Regions from separate parts of the Clostridium nitrophenolicum genome, predicted to be linked through region 1. Evidence: a T-box and tRNA genes for the amino acid it is inferred to sense, from the RefSeq annotation. Region 1 holds a T-box; the other holds one or more tRNA genes.
The links. The T-box of region 1 lies ahead of leuS (leucine--tRNA ligase). A T-box ahead of a tRNA ligase gene usually reads a tRNA of that ligase, here a tRNA-Leu.
Positions count from the first base shown of each region.

Region 1 (7,438 bases):
ATTAGTTGAAGCAGCCCCTCATATATTGGCACCATTTGACTCTGATATGGTAACATTTGCGGAAAAGGAACTTGAAGATAACGGAGTTGGAATTGTTTTAAATGATGGTGTAAAGGCATTTAAGGAAGAAGGCAGTGGAATAAATATTATTTTAAATAGTGGAAAATGTCTATATGCAGATATAGTTATACTTGCTATAGGTGTAAAGCCGGATGTAGCCTTTTTAAAGGACTCAGGAATAGAGTTTGGACCAAGAGGTCACATAATAGTAAACAATAAGATGGAGACAAATATAGAAGGCGTATATGCAGCTGGTGATGCTATAGAAGTAGTTGATTTTGTAAATGGAAGTAAGACAGCTATAGCCCTTGCCGGACCTGCTAATAAGCAGGGAAGAATTGCAGCAGATAACATATGTGGATTAGATTCAAAATACAAAGGAACTATGGGAACAGCTATTATAAAGGTATTTGGATTAACTGGCGCAAGTACAGGAAATAATGAAAGAACATTAAAATCAAAAGGTATATCATATAGAGTTATCTATGTGCACCCTAACTCAAGCGCAGGATACTATCCAGGTGGAGCTCCAATGTCAATAAAGCTTATTTTCAATGATAAAGGGAAAATACTTGGAGCTCAAGCTTTGGGTTATGTTGGAGTAGATAAGAGGATGGACGATATAGCAGTTACAATGAGGCTTGGTGGAACAGTATATGATTTGGCTGAATTAGAGCTTGCTTATGCACCACCTTACTCTTCAGCTAAGGATCCTGTTAACATGGCTGGTTTTGTTGCTGAAAATGTTCTAACTGGAAGACATGAAGTAATACTTCCAGAAGATATAGACAATAGAGATAAAGAAAAAACTCAACTTATAGATGTAAGAACTGAAATAGAATACAAAAATGGTAATATAGAAGGTTCATTAAATATACCAGTAGATGATTTGAGAAATAGAATGAATGAATTAGATAAAGATAAGGAAATATTACTCCATTGTCAGGTAGGACTTAGAGGATATATTGCTGCAAGAATTTTAATGGCACGTGGATTTAAAGTGAAGAACCTAACTGGTGGTTATAAGACGTATACTATGAGTAAGTTTAAGCCTAAAGATGTAGTAATGAACAAAGGCAGTGAAGGCGGCTCTATAGACTTAAGAGGAAAAGAAGCTAGTATCAGCTTAGAAAGTACTGTCAATGAGTATAAAGAGGCAGAGCTTGAGTATAAGAAGGGAAGCTTTGATAAGACGCTTGATGCTTGTGGACTATGCTGTCCAGGACCACTAATGCAGGTTAACGCAAGTGTTCAGGATATGAAGGATGGAGAGATATTAAAGGTTACAGCGTCAGATCAAGGATTTTTCGAAGATATAAAGTCTTGGTGTGAAAGAACTGATAACGAGCTATTAGAGAGAGAAAAAGATAAGGGAAACATTATAGCTTTTATAAAAAAGGGTAAAAAAAAACAAATAATGCTAGATAACAGTAGCTGTAATGCTGGCGCAATTGCTCAAAAGGACAATAAAACATTAGTAGTGTTCAGCGGAGATTTAGATAAAGCAATAGCATCCTTTATAATAGCTAATGGCGCAGCTTCCATGGGTAAAAAGGTTACAATGTTTTTTACCTTCTGGGGACTAAACATACTAAGGAAACATGAAAAAGTTAGTGTTTCAAAAGCCTTTATGGATAAGATGTTTGGATTTATGATGCCAAGAGGAAGCAAAAGATTAAAATTATCTAATATGAATATGCTTGGAATGGGACCTAAAATGATTAGAATGGTAATGAAAAATAAAAATGTTACATCACTTGAAGAACTAATACAAGCTGCTATAGACAGTGGAATAGAAATAGTGGCCTGTCAAATGTCTATGGATGTTATGGGACTTAAAAAGGATGAGCTAATTGATGGCGTAAAAATAGGTGGTGTAGGTTACTATCTAGGAGAAGCAGAGGACTCCAATGTAAATTTATTTATATAAACCTAAAGAAGGCCCTAATGGGTCTTCTTTATTTGAAAAATCTAGAGAAGAATCCCTTTTTATCTTTCTTATTCTCATCGTCGAAAGAAATTCCTTCTGTCAAATCTTCGTTACTCGCAGATTCTTTTTTTAGGCTTTCTTCTATTAAGTCCTTCTGGTCTCGAGTTTTATCTTTAAGCCTTTGAGGAGCACTAGGCGCAGTTATAATTTTACTAAACCAAACTAAAGCTTCCTCAGGTTTTCCAGCTCTTCTATTAAGTTCACCAATTAAATACATAATAGTGAACTTGTTCATTTCGTATATAGGAAAATCTTCATTGTAATAAGCATCACTAAATCCATCTAGGGCTTGTTTCAAAAACGTTATCTCATTATCAGCATCTTCCTTGAGACGGTACATCCATGCAAGCTTTAAGCAGTTCATAGCCTTTTTGCTTGATTTTGCTTCCGTTACAACATAGTTTAAAAGAGCAAGTTTATATCTTTCTATAGCTATATCTATGTTATATACGTCAGGGTAGCTCTTTCCGCGCCACCTAGAAGTGATTTTTTGTTTTACTGAATCTATTTGGAAACTTCTAATTTTATGAAAATCATTTTTCATAGCAGAATACCCACAGCTATTGCATACCCATGCATCATAGAAATAGGGATTTATAACACCATATCTAATAAAGCTGTCGGAATCCTTTTTTAAAATTCTGGATGCTGAAGTTTTAACAGCACGAACTTTAAAATTAACATCACATACTGGGCAAGTAACTTGCATATCATACAGTAGTGATCTTTGCTTCTCTTCTTCACTTTGTCCTATTTTTTCTTCGTCCTGATTCATCTTATCATCTTCTTTTTTATACAAATTTACATTATCAATATCTTCGAATCCTAAATTTTCTAAACCAGAAAATATATCCTTTGACATTAAAGCATCACCTTCAATATTAATAGTTTCTTGAATAATCCTATTATATCAAAAATTACAATAAAATTATATTATTTATTTATAAATAATATACTATAATAAAAGTGTAGTATAATATAAATGACAGCATATACTAATATGTAGGGGTGAATGGTTATGGCAATAGGAGAATGGAAAACATTTCTGATACCTTATGAACAAGCAGTTGAAGAATTGAAAATAAAATTTAGAAGCATAAGAAAAGAATATAGAAGAAAAAATGAATATTCACCTATTGAGTTTGTTACAGGTAGGGTGAAGGAAATATCTAGTATATTAGAAAAGGCAAATAAGTTTAATATACCTCTAGATAGAATTAGTTATGAAATGGAGGATATTGCTGGACTAAGAATCATGTGCCAGTTTGTTGATGATGTTGAGAAAGTCGTTGAGATAGTTAGAGGAAGAAAAGATATGAAGATTCTCTATGAGAAGGACTATGTCACTAATGTTAAGGGCAGCGGATATAGAAGTTATCATATGGTTATCAAGTATCCAGTAAATATGGCAGATGGGGAAAAGGAGATATTAGCTGAATTTCAAATAAGAACCTTAGCAATGAATTTCTGGGCTACTATAGAGCATTCGCTAAATTATAAATATAAACATGAAATACCTGATAATATAAAGTTGAAACTAAAATCCGCAGCGGATGCAGCCTTTCAGCTAGATCAGCAGATGCTTGAGATTAAGGATGAAATTAAGGATGCTCAAAAATTATTTGAAGTGAAATCCAGTTTAGTATCAGACATAATGAATAATATATTAACTTTGTCTTCAATGGGAAAACTTGCAGAATCTACAAGACTTCAAATACAGTTGAATAAGCTCATTGAAGAGGGTGAGGTAAATGAACTTGCTAGTCTTTTAAAATCCACAGAAAAGATATTAGAGATGTATAGGTAAGGGGCCATAAGGCCCCAAATTTTATTTTACAACAATATTTACAAGTCTACCTTTGACAACTATAACTTTTTTAACTTCTTTTCCTTCTATAGAGGCTTTTATATCGTCATTATCAAGTGCAGCTTCTTTTATTTGATCTTCAGTTAATCCTGTAGCTATATTTACTTTAGCCTTTATTTTTCCATTAACCTGAATCGCTATTTCAACTTCATCTTTTATTAAAGCCGTAGAGTCAAATGTAGGCCAATTTTCATTAAATACTGAGTAAGACATTCCAGAAAGTTCCCATTGCTCCTCTGCAAAGTGAGGTGCAAATGGTGCTATAAGTTTTATAAAGTCAAGTATAGTCTCTTTTAAGAAAGAAGAATTTTTAATATCTTCTCCAGCATATTTTGAAAGAGCATTTGTAAATTCCATTAATCTTGCTATAGAAGTGTTAAATTGGAACTTAGCAGTGTCCTCGCTTACAGCTTTAATAGCATGATGTCTCATATAGTTAAGCTCTTTCTCTGCTTTATCTAAAGTAGTTTTATTATTTTTAGGATCATTTATTTCTTCTCTGCAGGAATCTAAGATTCTCTCTATTCTGTCTACAAATCTTCCAATGGATTTAACACCATCATCACTCCATGCTCCACCTTCAGTGTAGTCAAATCCGAACATTAGATACATTCTAAATACATCAGATCCAAATTCCTTTATATAATCGTCAGGAGATATAGTATTTCCTTTAGATTTACTCATCTTTAGACCATCAGGACCAAGAATTAACCCTTGATGTCTCAATGATAAGAATGGCTCATCAAAGTTTAAATAACCCATATCTCTTAAGGCTTTAGTAAAGAATCTTGCATATAAAAGATGCATACATGCATGTTCCGGTCCACCTACATACATATCTACTGGAAGCATCTTATTTATTGTTTCACTATCAAAAGCTTTATCGCTATTTTTGTTATCAGGATATCTTAAGTAATACCATGATGAACATACAAAGGTATCTAAAGTATCCATATCTCTTTTAGCAGGTGCACCACATACAGGGCAAGTTGTGTTTATAAAATCTTCAGATTTTGATAATGGAGATTTTCCATCTGGTGAAAATTCCACATCGTATGGAAGCATTACAGGAAGATCCTTTTCAGAAACAGGAACGGTTCCACACTTATCGCAATGAATTATTGGAATAGGAGCTCCCCAGTATCTCTGTCTTGAAACTAACCAATCTCTTAATCTATAGTTTACTTTTCCTTTTCCAAGTGTCATAGTTTCAAGCTTTTTAACAACAGCAGCCTTAGCTTCATCGCCAGAAAGTCCGTCAAACTCACCACTGTTCATCATCTTTCCATACTCAACATAAGGAAGAGAATCTCCACCTTCAATTACTCTCTCTATTGGAAGATTGTATTTTGTTGCAAATGCAAAGTCTCTTTCATCATGAGCAGGAACGGCCATAACACAACCAGTACCATAAGTGTTTAATACGTAATCACCTACCCAGATAGGCACTTTTCTTCCGTTTATAGGATTTATAGCATATGCTCCAGTAAATACACCAGTCTTTTCTCTAGTTATTGACTGTCTTTCTATATCAGATTGCTTTTTAGCTTCTTCTTTATATTCATCTACTAATGTTTTAAACTCATTTGTAGTAATTTTGTCTACAATTTCATTTTCAGGTGCTATAACTACATAAGTAACTCCAAATAGAGTATCAACTCTTGTAGTAAATACATTGAATTCTAAATCAGAGTCTGCAACTTTAAAAGTTACTTCAGCACCAATAGATTTACCAATCCAGTGTTTTTGCATAGCTTTTGTTTTTTCTGGCCAGTCTAAATCATCTGATTTTTCAAGCAGTTGTTCTGCATAGTCTGTAATCTTAAAGAACCATTGAGTTAGATCTTTTTTAGTAACTTCAGTGCTGCATCTTTCACAAGCACCATCTAGAACCTGCTCATTTGCAAGAACTGTATTACAGCTAGGGCACCAGTTAACAGGTGCATTTTTTCTATAGGCTAAGCCGTTTTCAAATAACTTTACAAATATCCATTGAGTCCATTTGTAATACTCTGGGCTACAAGTAACTACCTCATTTTCCCAGTTAAACATTGTACCCATGGCCTTAAGCTGTTGCTCCATGGTTTCAATATTTTTTTCTGTTGAATCTTTAGGATGAATTCCTGTCTTAATAGCAAAGTTTTCTGCAGGAAGACCAAAAGCATCGAATCCCATTGGTTGGAATACATTATACCCCTGCATTCTTTTCATTCTTGCCCAAGAATCAACTGGTCCATAGTTAAACCAATGACCTGCATGAAGCTTACTTCCTGATGGATAAGGGAACATTTCAAGCACATATAGCTTGTTATCTAAATTATTCTCATCAAATTTATAAAGATTAGAATCTTCCCATTTTTTTTGCCACTTTTCATCAATCTTAGTATTGTAAAAGCTCATATTATCGCTCCTTTACTTTGTTTTATTATATAGTTGTTATTATTGCAAAAACTACATTAAATAATCAATTGCAGGTATTCTGCAATAATATTACAATAGTTTTAGCTAATAAAAAAAGCCTTTTCATCTCTTTACAAAGAGACGAAAAGGCTGTATTCCGCGGTACCACTCTTATTAAACTAAAGTACACTTTAGTTTCACTCAATAAAATAACGGTTTTATCCGTATCTGCTTTTCTGCAGATAAGCTCCAAGGCGAGTTCATAGATTATCAACGCTGTTTTTCACCTGCCAACAGCTCTCTTAAGAGGATAAAATATTACTATTCCTTTTCAAAGCGTATTATTAACTTTATTGTAAATTTTATAATATCAATAATTCTTTGTCAAGGGTTACATTAAAGTTTGTGTGAAATAAAAAAGACTCTTACAACTAAGAGCCTTTCTATGGCTGCCCATGAAGGATTCGAACCTCCGAATACCTGAGTCAGAGTCAGGTGCCTTACCGCTTGGCGAATGGGCAATATTGTAACACGAACAACATAAAATCTACACCAATTATTATATCATAATAGCATTTTAGTTCAACACTCTTAGTTAAAGAAGAGTTTTTGTTTTAAAATAGATATAAATTTATCAATTAAATTTTCTTATAAAGCGTCTATTCATATAGCTTATAAATAGAGATAATGCATAATCATATATCAAAAATACTATTTCAGAACCAGCTACGAGTATATATAAAGGCATATTTATATTAATGATGCCTGGGAAAAAAGCTTTATAAGCATAAAATATTATAAGCACAACAACATTAAAGAAAGCTAATTTCAATATAAACTCAATGTATATTTTTCTTATTCTTTCAATATAATATTTTATTATTCCATATAATCCGAAAAATATTATATAGGATATAACTGTAATTTTTGAGCCGGAAATAAACAAACAAATTACAGATGTAGCAAAGTAAACTATTAGCGTATTTTTTATATTAGTGGTAACAACGGATAAAGGAATAATACTTGATGCTATACCTAGTAAATAAAGCTTATTTACAGGTACTATACTGCTTAGGTATACAAAAATAACACCGAGTGCAGTAAATAGGCCGCCTTTAGAT
Region 1 covers NZ_AP042469.1:91,102-98,539, forward strand. Annotated here, with positions in the region: gene ACZ5N4_RS00485 (DsrE/DsrF/DrsH-like family protein) at 1-1,990, shown strand, start outside; gene ACZ5N4_RS00490 (DUF2225 domain-containing protein) at 2,019-2,825, opposite strand; gene yjbM (GTP diphosphokinase) at 3,069-3,857, shown strand; gene leuS (leucine--tRNA ligase) at 3,879-6,317, opposite strand; T-box leader at 6,452-6,661, opposite strand; tRNA gene ACZ5N4_RS00505 (tRNA-Gln) at 6,764-6,838, opposite strand; gene ACZ5N4_RS00510 (hypothetical protein) at 6,952-7,438, opposite strand, start outside.

Region 2 (7,438 bases), 410 kb from region 1:
ACTGCAATATTACAAGGAGTAGGATATTATATTATGCCTGTGCTTATTTTGGCGTTAGGGTGCATCGTAAAGGTTGTTATTACTTTATTAATGGTACCTATACCTAATATAAATATCTATGGAGCTGTAGTAGGTAGTATAGGTGGTTATATAGTAGCCTCATTACTAAACATACTGTTTTTAGCTAAAAGACTTAAGATCAGATTAAATATTTCAGATATATTTATTAAACCGGCATTTGCATCACTTTTAATGATAATAGCGGTTGTAATTATCTACATGAATGTCTATAATTATACCATAAGTAGCAAAATATCCTGCTTCATATCTATAGCTTCTGGTATGATTATATATGGAATATTAGTAATTTTGCTCAGAATATTTAGATATAGCTACGTGAAGAAAAAGCTTTTTAAAAAGCAAAGGAGAGAACATGCATGATAAAAATAATTGGATTGGGGCCTGGTTCGAAGGAAGCGCTTACCATTGGGGCTCTGGAGGTATTGAAAAGTGCATCTAAAATTTATTTAAGAACAGAAAAGCACCCTACTGTAGATTATTTAAAAAATAATAATATATTATTTGAAACTTACGATAATAAGTACGAAGAGGGAGAAAGTTTTGATCAAGTATATAGTTCTATAGCAGAGGACTTAATAGATCAGCAAAATAAGTTCAATGATATAGTTTATGCTGTGCCAGGACATCCTTTAGTCGCAGAAAAATCAGTAAATATATTACTTGAACTTTGTGGAAAAAAATCTATAGAAACGGAGATTGTTCCTGCAGTCAGCTTTGTAGATGCCCTCATGGAGAGTCTAAAAATAGATCCTGTAGAAGGAATTAAAATAATAGATGCTTTCGACATAAATAATCAAGTATTAGATAAGAGGGTTGGCACCATTATAACTCAAGTATACGATAAATTTATTGCATCTGAGGTAAAGCTTTCTCTAATGGAATATTACAAAGATGATTTTGAAATATACTTTGTAAGGGCAGCCGGTGTTAAAAACTTGGAAAGCATAAGAAAAATACCATTATACGAGCTAGACAGACAAGATGATATTGATTATCTAACATCAATATATATTCCGAGAGATATAGATAGTACTAAAGACTTCTACGATTTATTAGATATAATGGAAAAATTGAGATCTAACGATGGATGTCCGTGGGATAAAGAACAGACACATGAGAGCTTAAAAAGATACCTTGTAGAAGAGAGCTATGAAGTTCTGGAGGCTATAGATGAGAAAGACGACGACAAATTGGCCGAAGAATTAGGAGATGTATTACTTCAAATAGTTTTTCATGCGCAAATAGGTAAAGAAGATGGATTTTTTAATATTAATGATGTGATTGAGAAAATTTGCATAAAAATGATAAATAGACATCCACATGTATTTAGTAATATAAATGCAGATACACCTGAAGAAGTTTTAACAAATTGGGATAAAATAAAGAAAAAGGAACAAGGGCTTACAAGTTATACTGATGAACTTAGACATGTGCCTAAGAATTTTCCTGCTCTCATGAGGGCTGAGAAAGTTCAAAAAAAGGCTGCGAAGGTTGGTTTTGATTGGAATAAAATTGAAGATGCATTAGATAAGGTTTTAGAAGAATATTATGAAGTAAAAGGTGTATATAAAAGCAAAGAAATGGCAAAAATAGTAGAAGAAATAGGAGATTTAATATTTGCTTCCGTAAATGTTGCAAGATTCCTTGACATTGACCCCGAGTTTGCATTAAATTATACTATAGAGAAGTTTATAAAACGTTTTTCGTATATAGAAGAAGTAGCTAAATCTAAAGGCATTGATATGGCCAATATGACATTAGAGCAAATGGATATGCTTTGGGAAGAGGCTAAAAATAAATAATTTCTCTTTTATACGTAAAAATGATGTAAAAAAAGAAGGATTTTTAAAATTAGTGAAGAATATGCTAGTATGCTATGAATAAGCATACTCGATATTTAAGGAGGTAAAAAAGGTGAATAAGTCAGAATTAATTACAAGCATAGCTGAAAAATCAAAATTAACTAAAAAAGATGCAGAAGCAATGTTAAAGGGTTTTATAGAAAGTGTTGAAGAAACACTAGAAAAGGGAGATAAAGTTCAATTAGTTGGATTTGGAACATTTGAAACAAGAAAAAGAGCTGCAAGAGTTGGCAGAAATCCAAGAACTAAAGAAGAAATAACTATACCAGAATCAACAGTTCCAGTATTTAAAGCTGGTAAAGAATTCAAAGATAAAGTAAACAAATAATCATTTCAGAAAACCTGGGTGTAAATCTAGGTTTTTTCTTTTAGTAAGGAGTATATGCTATGAGATTAGACAAATATCTTAAAGTTTCTAGAATAATAAAGAGAAGAACTGTAGCAAAAGAGGCATGTGAAGGGGGAAGAGTTAGCATAAATGGGAAGGTAGCTAAACCTGGAACAGAGGTTAAAGAAGGCGATATTATAGAAATTCAGTATGCTAGCAAATCTCTAAGGGCTAAAATAATAAATATTACAGAGCATGTTAAAAAGGAAAATGCGCAAGGCATGTATGAAATTATATCAGGAGAAGAAGACGAGGAATAATCCAGCCTATCACTGCTGACAGATCTATCTGTCAGCAGTTTGTATATAAAAGCTAATACATATAAATATAATTAATTCAATATTGCCTAGTTAGTAATATCCATTTGTAGTTAATCATATATTAATTACAGGTGGAGGGGATAATATGGAGAAAAAAGAAATAAAGATAGAAGAAAAGAAAAGTTTATTAAGTATTGAAAATAGAAAAAAACTAATATTAAATGGTGTTGTTGAAGTAGTGAGTTTTAATGAAGAACAAATAGTACTAAATACAAACCTCGGTACTCTTAATATAAAAGGACAAGGTTTAAAGATGAATAAACTGGACGTGCAAAATGGAGATGTAATAATCATAGGAACTATAAACTCTTGTATCTACACGAACAGTCAAATTAAGAAGGAAAAAGAAAGTCTAATATCAAGACTATTTAAATAGGAGCTCTATTATGGTAATTTCAATAAATCAGCAATTTGGTTTAATAATATTTAGTCTTGTCTCAGGGATGATAACAGGAGTATTGTTTGATCTATATAGATTAATAAGAGGTTTTAACAATTCAAATAAAATTGTAACATTTATAGAAGATACTCTATTTTGGATATTTACTTCAGTAGTAGTTTTTACGTTTTTATTATATACTAACTATGCATATATAGGAATGTATGTATATCTTTGGATTGGAATAGGAATATATTTATACATGAAACTAATCAGTAGATTCTTTATAAGGTCTCAATATAAAGTTTTTAAGTTTTTAGGAAGGGTGTTCAGAGTGACTAGAAACTCAATACTTTATCCATTTCAGTCCATAATTTATTTGATTAAAATAAAAAATAAAGGAAATTATAAAAAATAACTTGAAGAAAATTGAAAATCAAATTAAAATGTAATTATAGCATTTAAAAATAAATCCCTATTTGGGAGTTTGGTGATTATATTATGAGAAATAAAATCAAAGGAAAAAATGTAATTTTTGTTTTGATATTGACTTACGTTTGTTATATATTTATTAATCAGCAAATAACCATGCGTAATATAAAAAACCAGATAGCTGATAAAAAAATAGAAGAACAAAAAGCTAAGGAAAAGAACCGAAAATTGCAGGACGAAGTTAAGATGTCTAAATCAGACATGTATATAGAGAAACTGGCACGAGAAAGGCTAGGTCTTATTAAACAAGGCGAGACTCCTGTAATAGATACAAAAAACTAATCTCTGTTTTTAATTTTTAATTTATATAAACATTATTTTTATTAAGGAGGAGTCTTTTAAATATGACCTTAAAGGCAGGAAGCATACTAGAAGGTACAGTAGTTAATATCACTAATTTTGGAGCATTTGTGGATATCGATGGAAAAACAGGCTTGGTTCACATATCTGAGGTTTCAGATACTTATGTGAAAAATATAAGAGATTACTTGAAGGAAAAGGATAAAGTAAAAGTTAAAGTAATTTCAGTTGATGATAATGGGAAGATAAGTCTATCTATAAAACAAGCTGTTCCAGAGACAAAAAGTTATAAACCTGTAGAGATAGATTGGCAAAGAGAAAAAGCTAAACCCAATCAAGGAAATTTTGAAGACAGATTAACAAAGTTCTTAAAGGATAGTGAAGAAAGATTTCAAGATCTAAAGAAACATCAGGATTCAAGAGGTAGAGGCTGTAAAAGAACTTCAAGTTAGTAATGATATGAAGAGGCTAATTTTAGCCTCTTTAACATTGCCTAATATTTACATTGAAAAATATAATAAATATAGTTGACAACTATATTTATATAATATATAATAGTCTATGTTGTTAGGTGATAGCGATACAACGTGCTGGAGTGGCGGAACTGGCAGACGCACAGGACTTAAAATCCTGCGGGCTTTAAAACCCGTACCGGTTCGATTCCGGTCTTCAGCACCAATGTCGCGGGGTGGAGCAGCTGGTAGCTCGTCGGGCTCATAACCCGAAGGTCGCAGGTTCAAGTCCTGCCTCCGCAACCAAAAAAATAATATGGCGGAATAGCTCAGCTGGCTAGAGCATTCGGTTCATACCCGAAGTGTCGTAGGTTCAAGTCCTATTTCCGCTACCATAATTAATTGCTGGAGTGGCGGAACTGGCAGACGCACAGGACTTAAAATCCTGCGGGCTTTAAAACCCGTACCGGTTCGATTCCGGTCTTCAGCACCAATGTCGCGGGGTGGAGCAGCTGGTAGCTCGTCGGGCTCATAACCCGAAGGTCGCAGGTTCAAGTCCTGCCTCCGCAACCAAAAAAAATAATATGGCGGAATAGCTCAGCTGGCTAGAGCATTCGGTTCATACCCGAAGTGTCGTAGGTTCAAGTCCTATTTCCGCTACCAAATGAAACCTGTGAGTAAATCACAGGTTTTTTTATTGTATTCTTGATAATACAAGATTGTTTAAAAATTGATATCCATGTAGTTATAGATATATAAGAATGTTGAATTATAAAAGAAATCTTTAATATACGACATGGAATATAATGGAAAATATTTTTTTTAAGATTAATTGTCTAAATAAAATAATTAAAAAGAAACTTAGGAATATATGTCCTAAAAAAAAATCATCACAACACTACTTTGTGACATTTATTTCCAAATGGCTTTGTTATAATGTAGAAAGTAATTAAATAAGGTGGGTGTTATGTGATGCAATACGGAGTGGAGCTTTTTCCATATCAAAGAATCAAAAAAATGAAAAACGAAGAAAAAAAACAAAAGTTTCAAGAACTATCAGATGTCTTTAAAATTATTAGCTATTTTGCAGCGGCATTTTTAGTTGGCAGAGTACTTATGGTAAATCTTATGGCTCCATTTGGGATAGCTTATTTAATAGCAATTATAGTCTCTGAGAATAACAAAATATCTTTAGTATCGGGGATTGGAACATTGTTAGGGTATGTTTCTTTATATAATAATGTTAAAAACTTACCAGTATATTTCATAGTAACCGCAACACTTTTAGTTTTAAACTATATATTAAAGAATATAGAGCAGAAGAAAAAATTATTACTAATATTCTTTTCAATTTTTTTAGAATTTTTACTTTACAAATTATTAATTGTAAAGTTAAGTTTAGCAATAGGATTTTTGACTTCGTTTTTTGAAATTACATGTATCTTTCCATTATATTTTATTATTCATTATTCAATAATATGCTTCAAAGAATTAAAAACAAGACATTTATATACTAATGAGGAAATAATAAGTATGGCAGTAACTGCATCTCTTATAATAGCAGGAACATGGGGGACAAGCATTCATGGAGTATCAATAAGAAATGTTATAGCATTGACTTTTGTACTTATACTAGGATATGTAAAAGGAAGTTCAGCAGGTGCGGCAGCAGGTGTAGCAATGGGAGCTATAATAGGGGTTACATCTAATGATATGATAACTTCTATAGGAGTATATGGCTTGTGTGGGCTCATATCAGGAATATTTAGAGAAACTGGAAAGTGGATGAGTGGCTTAGCATACATAGTAGCATTTGCTGTGCTAAAGATGTACTCAGATATAGGCGTACAATTTAAAATTATAGAATCAATTATAAGTTGTACAGTTTTCCTTGCTATACCACAAAAGATTTATAGAAAATTAGAATTAGAGTTAGATTGGCAAAAAAAGCAAGAGTGTTTCAAGGATAACTATGTTGACAAAGTTAAAGATATATTAATTGGTAAGATTAATAGCTTCTCAGATGTGCTCCTTAATATGTCAAAAGTGTTAGAAAAATTAGCAGATAACGATAAATTAGAAATGAAAAGTAAAAGTAGTGCATTAATAGAAAATCTTGCTGATAGAGTTTGCTCAACATGTAATATGAAATCTATGTGCTGGAAAAGGGAAACCTTTTATACCTATAATGCATTTAGTGAGCTTATTGGAAATTATCAAGAAAATAAGAAGGACATACCATATGAATTAGAAAGAAAATGCACTAAACGATCTGTACTTATTAAAAACACTGAAGACATTGTAAATGGCTATATAATAAATGAAATGTGGAGAAATAGGTTAAGTGAATGTAGAGAACTTTTAGCACATCAGATAGAGAATATGGCTAATTCTGTAACGGAGATCGTAAAAGAATTTGATGATAATATAAAATTCAATACTGAGGCTGAAAACAATATAAGAAAAATGCTGAATAAAAATAATATACAGTATAGGGATATATTCTGTTTTAATAACAAAAATGATAGATTGGTTGTAAAATTATCAATGGAGGCTTGTGGAGGAGAGCAATTATGTATAAAAAAGGTTTTGCCATTAATTAATGAAGTCACTGGAAAGTGTATGTGCGTAAGTGATGATGGTTGTAATTTAAACCCCCTAATGAATGGATGTAATGTTACTTTTGAAGAAACGCCGAAATATCATGTAGCATCATATGTAAGTACTGAATGTAAAAATGGAGAAAAGCATAGTGGAGATACCTATAGTTTCGGCAAGCTTCCAGATGGAACATATATGACTATAATAAGTGATGGCATGGGATCAGGACCGCAAGCGGGGAGAGAAAGTGGAGCTGCGGTAGAGTTGATAGAAAAGTTTGCAAAGGCAGGATTTAATAAACTTACAGCTATAAATACTATTAACTCTATTATGACTATTAAGTTTTCAGAGAATGAGAAATTTTCTACACTTGACTTAAGTAGCATGGACTTATATGAAGGAGAAATAGACTTTATGAAGGTAGGATCAGTTGCCAGTTTCATAAAAAGAGGAGATGAGGTTGAGGTTATAAGTTCTAAAACATTACCTATTGGAGTTTTAGATAAACCGGATGTGGATATAACTAAAAAGAAGCTTAAAAATGGCGACATAGTAATAATGCT
Region 2 covers NZ_AP042469.1:5,450,212-5,457,649, reverse strand. Annotated here, with positions in the region: gene ACZ5N4_RS25920 (putative polysaccharide biosynthesis protein) at 1-441, shown strand, start outside; gene yabN (bifunctional methyltransferase/pyrophosphohydrolase YabN) at 438-1,883, shown strand; gene ACZ5N4_RS25910 (HU family DNA-binding protein) at 1,996-2,271, shown strand; gene ACZ5N4_RS25905 (RNA-binding S4 domain-containing protein) at 2,331-2,591, shown strand; gene yabP (sporulation protein YabP) at 2,737-3,027, shown strand; gene yabQ (spore cortex biosynthesis protein YabQ) at 3,038-3,448, shown strand; gene ACZ5N4_RS25890 (FtsB family cell division protein) at 3,532-3,804, shown strand; gene ACZ5N4_RS25885 (S1 domain-containing RNA-binding protein) at 3,867-4,274, shown strand; tRNA gene ACZ5N4_RS25880 (tRNA-Leu) at 4,412-4,500, shown strand; tRNA gene ACZ5N4_RS25875 (tRNA-Met) at 4,505-4,580, shown strand; tRNA gene ACZ5N4_RS25870 (tRNA-Met) at 4,593-4,669, shown strand; tRNA gene ACZ5N4_RS25865 (tRNA-Leu) at 4,679-4,767, shown strand; tRNA gene ACZ5N4_RS25860 (tRNA-Met) at 4,772-4,847, shown strand; tRNA gene ACZ5N4_RS25855 (tRNA-Met) at 4,861-4,937, shown strand; gene spoIIE (stage II sporulation protein E) at 5,247-7,438, shown strand, end outside.
Region 2: it has a tRNA-Leu gene. The T-box ahead of leuS (leucine--tRNA ligase) is inferred to sense a tRNA for this amino acid. The anticodon was not compared.